3 regions of the Exiguobacterium sp. U13-1 genome follow, and region 2 is predicted to be linked to each of the others. Evidence: riboswitches for the same ligand, from Rfam matches in the RefSeq annotation. Region 2 holds a riboswitch; each other region holds the start of a gene.
What was found. A riboswitch is a leader RNA that binds a small molecule or an ion and turns the genes downstream of it on or off. The one in region 2 is predicted to bind S-adenosylmethionine.

Region 1 (4,200 bases), 240 kb from region 2:
TGCAGCTGCCTCAGCATCCGAATTATAGTTCGTATTCGTATTGACGTCATACGTATAGATCGTACCTGACGCATCCTTGATGAACTCGATGCCTGCGACCGCAATCTGGTTCGCTTGGAGGAAGGCTTCATACTTTTGGATGATCGGATCATCGAAGCCTTCAACAATTTGGAACTTCATCGGCGTTTGCGGTGCTTCTTCACCAACTGGGCAAAACAGGTCGTCAATCACACACGCATCCGCTGGGCAAAGTTCGAATCCTTCCGACGTATCGACTTGGACCGCGTAGACGAATTTTCCACCCACGAACTCACAGCGCGTGATATACGGTTCTGGTGCTTGGATGTACTCTTGAATCAACGTGATGCCATCGACTGGTTCGTCAAATGTCGGACCATCGAGGTAGGCTTCAAGTGCTTCAATTGAGTGGAATAACTGGACGCCGAGACCTTTCCCGGCACGGTTGTGTTTCGTGATGAATGACGAAACGCCGATCTCTTTTGCCGCTTGCACGATTTGATCACGTCCGACTGCAGCCGTCGTCTTTGGTACACGGATGCCTGCTTTACGTAGTGCTGTATACTGATTGACTTTGCTGACTTCAAGGCGGAGCGCACGCGTTCCGTTGAAGACGGTCCGGTCGTGTTCTTCTAACCAAGCAAGGACCCCTTCCGTCAACTCCGGCGCGTAACGGTGCCCGCGTGTATGCGAAGAGGCACTCATCCGGCTGTAAAAGACGCCTTCTGGCGGTAGTTCATCGAGTGGAACGATTCCTTCATTTAGATGCCACTCTTCATACGGTAACTCAAGTTCTTCGAGACGTTTGATGAGATGGTCCGTCCATTCTTGGTTTTCGTGGAGAATATGAATTTTTGTCATGATTGTTGACCTACCTTTCGTTTCGCTTCGACCAGTGGCATTACGTCACGAGCAAAGCGTTCCATTTCTTCGAGTTGTGGTGAGAATTGTAACAAGAGTAACGTGACACCGACGGCTTCGAACGCTAGAATGCGTTCCGCAATTTGTTCTGGTGTTCCGATCAAGTTCGGTCTTAGACCACGGTTCGAGACGGAATAATCGTTTCGCTCGACCTGTTGCTCCAGTTGCGATTTACTGATGAAATCCTGATAACCGGCATAACCGGCGCTGTCTTCCTTGACGTCCGTAATGCGTTGCCACTCAAGAAGCGCTTCTTCTTCCGTATCCCGACAAATGATGTAGGCAGCAAGACCGAAACTCTCGAGCGGTGCGTGTCCCGTCGATTCCCGGCGTACTTTCATATCGTTGATTTTATGGGCTACTTCTTCGACCGTGCCCCCGTGCATGACATAAGCGTCACAGTGTTCGACGATTGTCCGCTTTCCAGCTTCACTCTCTCCACCAGCGTAGAGCTTGATGCCTGGACGCTGGACGGGCTTCGGATGAAGTTCCGCCTGCTCGATCGTGTAGTGATTACCGGAGAAGCTATACGGTGACGCATCTGCCCATAATCCTTTCATGACCGTGACGAATTCTTCCGTCCGAGCATAGCGTTCATCGTGTGCTGTGAAGATACCGTTGTATTGTTTGGCTTCCTCTGCCCACCACGCCGAAACGACGTTGAGCGTAAAGCGTCCACCACTCAACTGATCGATGTTTGCCGCCATCTTCGCCGTCGTCGCTGGATTATGGAACCCAGGACGAACCGCTGTCATGATTTCTAAGCGTTCTGTCGTTGCAGCAATCGCAGCTGCCGTCGTCCATGCCTCAAGACTCGGTTCCTTGATGCCTTTGATGTCGTTCAAGTTCAATTCCGCGATCAACGTCGTCGAGAAGCCGATCCGTTCTGCTGTTTGTGCGACTTGTTTTGCATAATCGAATGTCGGTGGCATCTGTTCATCCTCGACGTTACGTAACCATCCCCCAAAAATCGGTAACCAAAAACCATACTCCACTCCATCGTCCCCCTTATCATAAAAAAAACGCTCTTTTCGAAGTTCGAAAAGAGCGACGGTATCTTGTCCTGTCCGCTCTTATCTTCAGAAGGTATCCCTTCCTGGAAGTAGCACCTTCCGCCACAGCGGGGTTGCTGAAGTGTCTTCGGGCCAGTCCCTCGACTTCTCTAGATAAGATGTGTTGCATTCATCGTACAAAATTCACTGAACTAAAGCAACCATTAAACCGTCTTTTCCAATCGGAATTATTTCGAGCATAAAAAAATCCCGACGTAGTGTCGGGATCCGGTATTAATATGGTGCGACGAAATCTGATGTCTGCTCTGGTGCTTGTTCACCACGAACACGATCATAGAACTTGGCTAGTGTGACGCTGAAGTATGGTCCGACCCACAGGATAGCAAGACCAAGAGTAACGATCACGAGTAATGCCCAACCAATGAATGATAGGAAGAGTAAGAATGCTTCCATCTTATGACCGTCCATGAGTTGACGCGAGCGTGTGATTGCCTCGAGGATACCAATCGACGGTTCATCCCGAAGGATGTAGAACGTCAACAAGTAAGAGAACGATTTGATGATCCCTGGAATGATCAAGAGCAACGTCCAAAGTGCGATGAAAATGAATTGAACGATTGCGAGCCCGACCACTTTCAGGAACATCCCGTATGGCTCAAATAGACCTGTCACTTTCGCTTCTTCTCCACGAGCAATCGACATGGCAATCCATGTCCAACCGACTCCTAATGGAATCAGTAAAATCGATACTAACATTACGACGAGATCCATGCTATTTGACGGCTCATCGATATCCGATCCAAATAAGTTAGGAACACCCTGAATGATACTAAACAGCAGGAATGCTAGGACTGCAAATCCCCAACGACCGCTGAGCGACTCCTTCGCTGCTTTTTTTAATTGAGATGACATGAGTAAGGTCCTCCTTGAAAAATAAGTTCTCACCTTACTTTACGGTCGAATTCTTCTAATGTTTCACTCTTTTTTCAATAATTTCCCGTCTCGTTGCTGGTTGAGCCAAGCACGCTCAAGTTGTCGTTCACACGCTGTATATAGCGATCGTCGACCGTCGAGGCGTTCCATCGCGAACGGAATACCATGTTTTTTCGCCTGTGCAATGACATGTGCACTCGCCGCATGAGAGACACGGCTCGTCACGACGACGATGGCATCCGTCTTTTTGGAGAGACAAGCAATCTTTTTCGCAGACTGTGCGTCTCCTGCGAGATGAATCAATTCGATTCCTGTTGGCGCAAAGAACTCACGATAAACAGCCGTTTGTTGTTCGTTTCCAACGATGACGAGGCGCATACCTGTGAAGCGCGTGAAATCAAGCGGTGTCTTATCGACGAAATCCATCAATTGTCCAGGTACAGCTGTCGTCACGATTGGTTCGATCTTTCGCTCTTTTTGAACACGAATGCGCTGCTGCACTTTTTTAGCCTTCGGAACCGTTTGTCGTTTCATTTTTCGTGCATACCGATTTGACTTTTTCGTTGTCACAGGCGTCTTCACTACCGGTTGCTTGACCTCAGATGGACGGTTTGATGATGTGTTGACGATCGGCTCTTCATACGTGAACGGATGTTTCCAAGCAATCGTTAGTGTATCTTTCCGTCCGCGCCACATGGCGAGATCGACGAGTTGTCCTGCTTCTAGTCGGAAATAGCGCATGTCTTCTACTGGTACGACATAATAAAACGGTCTGTCCGACTCATCTTGCAGTGGACCATTCACCGTTTCCTCAATGATTCCATGTGCCTTGACGATGGCTTGTTCAAACACGACACGTTCCGGATTTTCTCTCATTCGCTCCGTCGAGACGACGGCTTCAACACGGCACATCGTTTTTTGATCATCCTGATGATCGACACGGATCCGAACTTCCATGCCGTGCTCGAGATTCCAATCGCGGACGTCTCGTTCTGAAATATGACTGCCGGACCACTCTAGTAAAGTACCGCCTTTTAATCCCCGCTGAAACGTATAGGCATAACGTTGCTTGCGTACTGGCTCGATCGGTACTTGTGGTGGCATTACGACGGTCTGCTTCTCTCGTTTCACTTCGTCGATGACTAGTGTTTCTTGAACATCGCGCGGTGCATAATACGCTGACATCTTGACCCATTCGTCGATTCCGTTCACTTCGTCGAGCCAGAGTTGCCAATCTTCATACCGCTCCACGACTGCTAATTTCATCTGTACCAATTCAGTTGCTCGTTCCAACACCTGTTGCATCATCCGTAAC
Region 2 (4,200 bases):
GACCAAGGGCACCATATTGGTGCAGGATGTCATGTAAGAGATGATGAATCGGGGACACCTTCTTTCGTGAGAGTCTTCTTCTTCAGTGTACAGGAAATAGGGGACGGTTGGAATGAAAGGACAAAAATTCTAGGTAAAGAAAAAATGAATTTTGATTTCCGGAAGTCAACCCTTTTTCTCGATACCGTTTCGGGCTATACTCGTTAAAGTGACTATTTTTAGAGGACGGTGTCGGACGATGATGCATGTAATAAATCAGTACGGCTGGATCGAAGTAATTTGTGGCAGTATGTTTTCCGGGAAATCGGAAGAGTTGATTCGTCGTGTTAGACGGGCGCAGTACGGCAAACTGCCCGTTCAAGTATTCAAGCCGGCAATCGACGACCGGTACCATGAAGAGCATGTCGTCTCTCATATCGGCAACTCCGTCGTGGCGATTCCGATGGCGACGAGTCGCGATCTCTACGCAGCAGTAGCGGAGGAAACACAAATCGTCGGAATCGATGAAGTTCAATTCTTTGATGATGAGATCGTACAAGTCATCGAAGCACTCGCACAAGACGGAAAACGCGTCATTTGTGCAGGCCTTGATCAAGATTTCCGGGCAGAGCCATTCGGCAAGATGCCGGAATTACTGGCGCGCGCAGAATTCGTGACGAAGCTGCAAGCCATCTGTCTTTCCTGTGGTGATCCGGCTTCCCGGACACAACGGTTGATTGATGGAAAACCAGCGAACTACGATGATCCGATCATCCTAGTCGGCGCTTCAGAGTCGTATGAGCCACGGTGCCGCCATTGTCATGAGGTGCCTGGAAAACCGAAGCCGCTCCAATCGGTGCAGCATCAAGAAAGATAAATAAAAAGACGAGCCGATGATGGTCGTCCTTTGATCTCACAGCTATTCGCTTCTACTTGGAAACGAATAGCTGTTTTTTTTATTATCCTGTTTCCTGTGAGAATCGGCTTGAGCGTTCGATGAAGTGGATTGTCTCACGAACGATCAAATCCTGATCATGATCGAGTGTCGCGACGTGATACGAGTTGAGTAAACAGTAGCTGCGTTTATCATTCGTCCCGATATGCTGATGTAGATAATCCGAGCTCGACGGCGGAACGACGTGATCCGTCGCCGAGTAAAGAATCAATGTCGGAAGAAGGATCGATCCAAGACGTCCTTTCGTCTCATCCATCAGACGGACGAGTTCGAACGCACAACGGCTCGGAACGAGATCATAGATGATTTCGAAAGCAGACCGTTTGATGTCCGGTGCTCCTTCCGGTAAATACTGTGGACCGTCCTCGAACGAAAGTGCTTCATAGGATGGAACGGAGAGTGCAGCATTGATCGTAATGATGCCGGCAAACGGAATCCCGTCAGCGGCGAGCGATAACGCGAGCGTCGCACCCATCGATTGACCGATGACGAAGACTTGATCGCATGTTTCTTGTAAACGTTCATAGCCGTCTTGCAGGCTTTGCTTCCAACATCGAGCAGTCGATTGTTCAAACTCGCGGACGTTCGTTCCATGTCCACGTAAGCGCGGGGCATAGACGGTAAAACCTTCAGCGGCGAATGCCTCACCGACGTCCCGGACACTTTGCGGAGTGGCGTTAAAACCATGACAGATTAGAATACCAATCGGTCCACCTTGAAAATAAAACGCTTCAGCACCAGTCAATACAGGATAGTTCATCATTACTCTTTTTCCTCCATTCATGAAAAAAACTCGTCGACGTCACTGCTTGGACGCCCACGAGTTTTTCACCGTATCATCCAAAGCCGCGCTTTGCTGGTCGGAGCACCTTACAGATTGCAGGTTGCCGTGAAGTCATAGAGCCAGGTCTCTCGTTCACTCTTGATAAATATCATATTGGAATTGTCGGATTAATCATTGAGACGATGGTAGCACGACCAAAAATGACTTGTCAAATCGTTCTTGACGAATCACGATTCGTTCATTAAGCTAATCCATAACTTGTCAATCAATCGATATGCGTCAAATGGATTATTTTTGCAAAGTTGGTTGACTTTTAAAGGTTCGACCCGTAATGTAAAAATTAGTTTTACGACATAAGCAACAACGCAACACCACACATACGAATTTCATACCGCAATACTTATCCAGAGAGGTGGAGGGACTGGCCCTACGAAACCTCGGCAACAGACTCATTATGAGCACTGTGCCAATTCCATCAGACAGATGTCTGAGAGATGAGTGGAGTGGATTCTGCCACTGTGCGGATCCAGGTCTCTTCTTGTTTCTCAAGAAGGGACCTTTTTTGTTGAATGAAGGGGGAAAACGGAATGATCGCATTTCATCAAGTCAAAAAAACGTACGTCACGAAGGATCAGACGATCGCAGCGCTCGACGGTGTCGACCTGACGATCGAAAAAGGCGAAATCTTTGGTGTCATCGGCTTTAGCGGTGCCGGAAAAAGTTCACTGCTCCGCTGTGTCAATCTGTTAGAACGACCAACATCAGGAACGGTGACGGTCGATGGGGAAGATTTAACGCAACTGTCTCCGAAAAAATTACGCCAAGCAAAACAACGGATTGGAATGATCTTTCAGCACTTCAATCTATTGAATGCGAACACAGTATTTACGAATGTCGCAAAGCCACTCGTTCTCGCAGGCGTCAAGAAAGATGAGATTCGCCGCCGAGTGACGGAGTTGCTCGAATTCGTTGATCTCGCGGACAAGGCGGATCATTATCCAGATCAATTGTCCGGTGGACAGAAACAGCGTGTTGGCATCGCCCGGGCACTGGCGACGCAACCTTCCGTCCTCTTATGTGACGAAGCGACATCAGCACTTGATCCCCAGACGACGCATCATATTCTCCAGTTATTAAAACGCATCAATGCGGAGTACGGGATCACGATTCTCTTGATCACCCACGAGATGGGCGTCATCCGGGAGATTTGCGACCGGGTCGCCGTCATCGAAGCTGGAAAGTTGATTGAGTCAGGAACGGTCTTCGACGTCTTTTCAAGCCCTCAGACCGAGACGGCAAAAAACTTCGTCCGGTCCGTCATGCATGACGAAATTCCAGCATCGATTCGTCAGTTGATCGAGTCGCGAAATGCACATCCAATCTATAAGATTCATTTTCTCGGACATCACACGGGGCAGCCGCTCTTATCGCAAGTCGCGAAACGCTTTGACGTCGATGTCAACATCTTGCACGGGAGCATCACAGAGTTGCAGGATACGCCGTTTGGCACCTTACTCGTCGAGTTGATCGGTGAGCCGGCTGAAGTAAAACGAGCGTTACACTATATCGATCAGGCACAGGTGACAGTCGAGGAGGTGCTTGCCCATGCTAGTTAATTACAGTGATATTTGGACGGCATTTTTGCAGACGATGACGATGGTATCCGTCTCACTCTTATTCTCGACTTTGATTGGCTTACCACTCGGTATCCTACTTGTCGTCACGCGAAAAGGAGCATTGCTTGAAAATGTCCCGCTGTTCACGTTCTTCAACAGTATCGTCAATATTTTCCGTTCGATTCCGTTCATCATCTTACTCGTCGCGATCATCCCGTTGACGCGCTTGATCGTCCAGACATCGATCGGAACCGAAGCCGCCATCGTCCCGCTCGTCTTTTACGCCGCACCGTACATGGCGCGTCTGATCGAGAGCTCGTTACTCGAAGTCGATAAAGGTGTTCTGGAAGCAGCAGAAGCGATGGGTGCGACACCGTTTCAAACGATTTTCCGCTTCCTCCTACCGGAAGCACTCGGTTCACTGATCCTGAACTTAACGATCGCGACGATTGGCTTGATCGGGGCGTCAGCGATGGCAGGTGCGATTGGAGGCGGTGGTCTCGGTGACTTAGCGATCACCTATGGTTATCAACGATTCGACACGAAAGTCATGATCATCACGGTCGGGATTCTCGTCATCTTAGTTCAAGGCTTACAGACGACAGGCAATATCGTCGCACGAAAAATCAGAAGACATTAATCAAGGGAGCGATTCAGCCATGAAAAAAGCAGTAGCAATTGGAGCAACACTAACGACGATTTTATTTGCCGGGTGCGCAGCATCAGGAGAAGACGAAAAGACGATCAAACTCGGTGTCAGCGGTTCAGACACACAAGTTTGGGACTATGTCGCGAAAAAAGCAGAAAAGGAGGGCATCAAAATCGAGCTCGTCAAGTTCTCCGATTATGTCCAGCCGAACATGGCA
Region 3 (4,200 bases), 790 kb from region 2:
CGTAAATCATCAAATGTCCGGCATTCTGTCCGACGTTTGATTAACGCTGCTCCTAGACGGAGGGCGTGACGTTTTCGCTCTAAGCGTTCCGTCGTTGAATCGATTGATTCTAAATCAGCGACTGGTGCGAGACCGATCGTCCGCCGAATCAATTCGCAACCGGCAAAGCCAAGGGCATCCTGTAAAATCGTACTCAGTACATCATCAACAAGTCCCGATGCCTGGAATGGTTCGACGGCTTCCCGTTCCCATAAGGCACGGAACGTTGAAGCAAACGTCAGCCAGAACGTATCGATGTCCTTGATTCTTGCGTCACGTCGTGTAGGGTAATCTGGATATGCCGCGAAGAAAAGATGGGCGATGAATTGCCCGACATCGAATCCGAATGGACCATAGAAGGCGAATTCTGGATCGATGACTTTCGTTTCCGTCGCCGAAGCGAAGATGCTTCCTGTATGTAGATCGCCGTGTAGCAACGCATCCCCTTTCGTGATGAAGAGTGCTTCGAGTTTTGCGACTTCGCGTTTTAACTCATCGTCTGCCCAAAGACGTGCCACTTCTTCCTCCAGTCCGGCTTCAATCTCGTTCGTCTCCGCGTCATGAAACGGATCTGTGAAGATCAGTTTTTCTGTGATATCGCACAAATCTGGATTGTAGTACGTTCGAGCAACACGTTTCTTTTCAACCGGACCAAGCGCAAAGTCCGATGTATGGAATAAAGTCCGAGCGAGATAAGAACCGATATGTTCCGCAAGCAACGGATACTGTTCACCCGCGAGCAGTCCAGTCCGAACGATCGTCAGATGTGAAAGATCTTCCATGACCGTATACGCCTCTTCGTGACTAGCATGAAAAACACGTGGTACGAACGGCACGGCATGCCGGGCGAATTCACGGAGTGCGGATTGCTCAATCCACGCCCGCTCGAGCGATAATGGCCAGCTCTCACCGACGACTTTTGCGTACGGGAGTGCTTGTTTTAGAATCAATCGATGTTCACCTTCTCGAATTCGGAAGACGAGGTTAAGATTCCCATCGCCAATCTCTTCTGCTTCGACGGCTCCGTCGCCGATCAGTCCTAATGAGCGGACCCGTTCAATCGCGTCCTGTTCTGTGAATGCTTTGTATGTCATCTCAGTTTCCCCCTAATGTAATACACGAAAAAGCGCCTCTTTTCGTCATCGAAAAGAGGCGCAGGAAAGTCACTGCGTCCTCTTATCTCTCAGACGAAACGTCTGTTGGATGTAGCACCGTGCCTAGTGGTCGGTTGCTGCGGCGTCATCGGGCCAATTCCCTCTGCCAACTCGCGATAAGAGTCGTATGTAGTTGTCGTGTGTGATATTGATTTGAATCTTACGCAATCGACTTCCTCGCTGTCAAATCGAAATCAAGCAGAAATCGATATCGTTTTCATGCCATATATAGAAAGAGTATTTTCAAAAAAATAAATTTTCTAAAAATAATTTGACAAGTGACGATTCTCATGTAAAAATTGCAATTAGATTTCACAATTTCATCCAATTCTTATCAAGAGCAGACGGAGGGACAAGCCCTACGATGTCGCAGCAACCGACCTTTTGGCACGGTGCTAATTCTTGCAGCTACTAAGCTGACAGATAAGAGTCCACGTTCGAATTATTCATGGTCTCTTGTCACTGACGAGAGACCATTTTTTTGTTGAAGGAGGAAAGACATGGCTTATATCACTGCTACTTATCAATTGACTGCCCGTGATCGACTCGAGCAACGCGCTGAACAACTCGCGCTTGGTCTGACAGTCGGTTCTTGGACGGAACTGAATCATCTCGAACAACAACAACTCGCCTCGTTCAAAGGGGAAGTCGTACATACCGAAGAGCGCGATGGCAAAGGATATATCACGATTCGTTATCCGGAACATAACGTGTCGCGCGACTTTTCTGCGATTCTGACGACCGTCTTCGGGAAACTCTCACTCGACGGTGAAATCAAACTAACGGAATTGCTATTACCCGATACATTTACGTCGGACTTTCCAGGTGCGAAATTCGGGATCGAAGGGGTCCGCTCCTTGATCGGTGTCGAAGATCGCCCATTATTAATGAGCATCTTCAAAGGAGTCATCGGACGGGATTTATCGTTCCTTCGTGATCAACTCGAAGGACAACTCGCTGGTGGGATTGACCTCGTCAAAGACGATGAGATCCTATACGACAATCCGTTGACACCGACGATTGACCGGGCACGAATCGGACGTGAGGTCATCGATGCTCACTTCCACCGGACCGGTAAACGTGCGTTATATGCGATCACACTCAGTGGTCCCGTCTTTACGCTCAAGGATCAAGCCAAGCGATTGATTGATGCTGGAGCGACCGCATTCTTGCTGAATACCTTCACATACGGACTCGACGTCTTACGCGAACTGGCGAGTGATCCGGAAATCAACGTTCCGATCTTCAATCATCCAGCATATAGCGGTGCGTTGATCGCTAGCCCGAATCACGGAGTCGCAGCTCCTGTCTTACTCGGCACATTACCGCGTGCTGCTGGAGCAGACTTGACGCTATTCCCGTCTCCTTACGGCAATGTCGCTTTGCCAAAGGATGTCGCTCGTGGCATCGCGGTCGAAGCGACCCGTCTCGGTCAGACGAAATCGATCTTCCCGGTTCCTTCAGCTGGTATTCATCCTGGACTCGTCGCTCAACTCGTACGGGACTTCGGTATCGATTCCGTCATCAACGCCGGCGGCGGCGTACATGGTCATCCGCAAGGTGCTGCGGCTGGTGTCATTGCTTTCCGTCAGGCACTCGATGCGGCACTCGCAAATGAATCCCTATCGGCGGCAGCATCGCGTCATGAAGAATTACGGATCGCCCTCGACGCTTGGGGGATCAAGTCATGACCGTACGGATTCTTTGTGACTTCGACGGTACGGTGACGACGCAGGATAACATCATCGCACTCATGCAGGCATTTGCGCCAGCGAGTGACTTCGAACCGTTGAAACGCGGCGTACTCGACCGGACGCTATCGATTCAGAGTGGCGTCGGGCAAATGTTCGCACTTCTGTCATCTGATGGGAAAACGTCTTATCTTGACTTTTTATTGGAGCGCGCCGTTATTCGCGACGGATTTTCGGAGTTACTTCAGTACAGTCGTCGTCAAGGAATCGATTTTTCGATCGTCAGCGGTGGAATGGACTTTTTCGTCGAACCAATCTTAGCGCCATTCCTTGAACAAGAACAGATTTACTGTAACGTCGCCGATTTCAGTGGTCCATTCGTCCATATCGATTGGCCAAACGCCTGCGATGCCCATTGCACGAACGGGTGCGGCTGTTGTAAAACATCCGTTGCCCGGACATTGCGTAAAGACGGTGACATCATCATCGTCATCGGCGACTCGGTGACGGACTTCGAACTCGCGAAACAAGCAGATCGTGTCTATGCCCGTGATTATCTGATCACGTTGTGTGAAGAAAACGATATCGCCTATACACCGTTTGAGACGTTCCACGATATCGTTCATGATTTAACACGAACGGAGGTGACAACATGACATTCATGCGACGGTATGAAGAGCTACGCGCCATCAAACAAGAGCTTGCGGCGCGCGATTGGTTCCCTGGTACGAGTGGCAATCTCGCCATTCGGACGTCCGGTGTTCCGGTTGAATTCCTTGTGACGGCAAGCGGAAAAGATAAACGGCAGACGACTCCTGACGACTTCGTTCATGTCGATGCGACCGGTCAATTAATCGGTGAGCAATCCGGGCGTCCTTCCGCTGAGACATTGCTCCATGTCGAGGTGTTCAATCGAACGGACGCTGGTTGTTCCCTGCATGTCCATACGATTGCGAACAATGTGATTTCGGAACTCTATGGCGATCAAGGCAGTATCACCTTTTCCGGACAGGAAATCATCAAGGCACTCGGTAAGTGGGAAGAAGATGCAACGGTCACGGTGCCGATCATTCCAAATCATGCGGACATCCCGACACTTGCCGCTGCTTTTGCACCGCATGTCACAGCAGACAGTGGTGCCGTCCTGATCCGCAATCACGGGATCACAGTCTGGGCACCGACCGCCTTTGAAGCAAAGAAACACCTCGAAGCCTTCGAGTTTTTATTCAATTACACGTTGACGTTGCAATCATGCCGTCAATCCATTCATTAAAAGGAGGAATTATCTCATGGCAACAGTCTTATTCCAAGAAACA

Region 1: another riboswitch for S-adenosylmethionine. It lies ahead of ESP131_RS01765 (LLM class flavin-dependent oxidoreductase); the one in region 2 lies ahead of ESP131_RS00490 (methionine ABC transporter ATP-binding protein).
Region 3: another riboswitch for S-adenosylmethionine. It lies ahead of ESP131_RS04660 (2,3-diketo-5-methylthiopentyl-1-phosphate enolase); the one in region 2 lies ahead of ESP131_RS00490 (methionine ABC transporter ATP-binding protein).

The regions. Positions count from the first base shown of each region.
Region 1 is NZ_CP015731.1:335,707-339,906, forward strand. Features, by position in the region: gene ESP131_RS01760 (ATP-grasp domain-containing protein) at 1-879, opposite strand, end outside; gene ESP131_RS01765 (LLM class flavin-dependent oxidoreductase) at 876-1,934, opposite strand; SAM riboswitch class I at 2,010-2,112, opposite strand; gene ESP131_RS01770 (DUF975 family protein) at 2,226-2,864, opposite strand; gene ESP131_RS01775 (DUF2325 domain-containing protein) at 2,928-4,193, opposite strand.
Region 2 is NZ_CP015731.1:100,277-104,476, reverse strand. Features, by position in the region: gene ESP131_RS00505 (DedA family protein) at 1-58, opposite strand, end outside; gene ESP131_RS00500 (thymidine kinase) at 242-856, shown strand; gene ESP131_RS00495 (alpha/beta hydrolase) at 939-1,697, opposite strand; SAM riboswitch class I at 1,765-1,866, opposite strand; SAM riboswitch class I at 2,116-2,219, shown strand; gene ESP131_RS00490 (methionine ABC transporter ATP-binding protein) at 2,306-3,334, shown strand; gene ESP131_RS00485 (methionine ABC transporter permease) at 3,324-3,974, shown strand; gene ESP131_RS00480 (MetQ/NlpA family ABC transporter substrate-binding protein) at 3,994-4,200, shown strand, end outside.
Region 3 is NZ_CP015731.1:893,221-897,420, reverse strand. Features, by position in the region: gene mtnK (S-methyl-5-thioribose kinase) at 1-1,133, opposite strand, end outside; SAM riboswitch class I at 1,213-1,316, opposite strand; SAM riboswitch class I at 1,522-1,623, shown strand; gene ESP131_RS04660 (2,3-diketo-5-methylthiopentyl-1-phosphate enolase) at 1,694-2,884, shown strand; gene ESP131_RS04655 (2-hydroxy-3-keto-5-methylthiopentenyl-1-phosphate phosphatase) at 2,881-3,540, shown strand; gene ESP131_RS04650 (methylthioribulose 1-phosphate dehydratase) at 3,537-4,157, shown strand; gene ESP131_RS04645 (1,2-dihydroxy-3-keto-5-methylthiopentene dioxygenase) at 4,174-4,200, shown strand, end outside.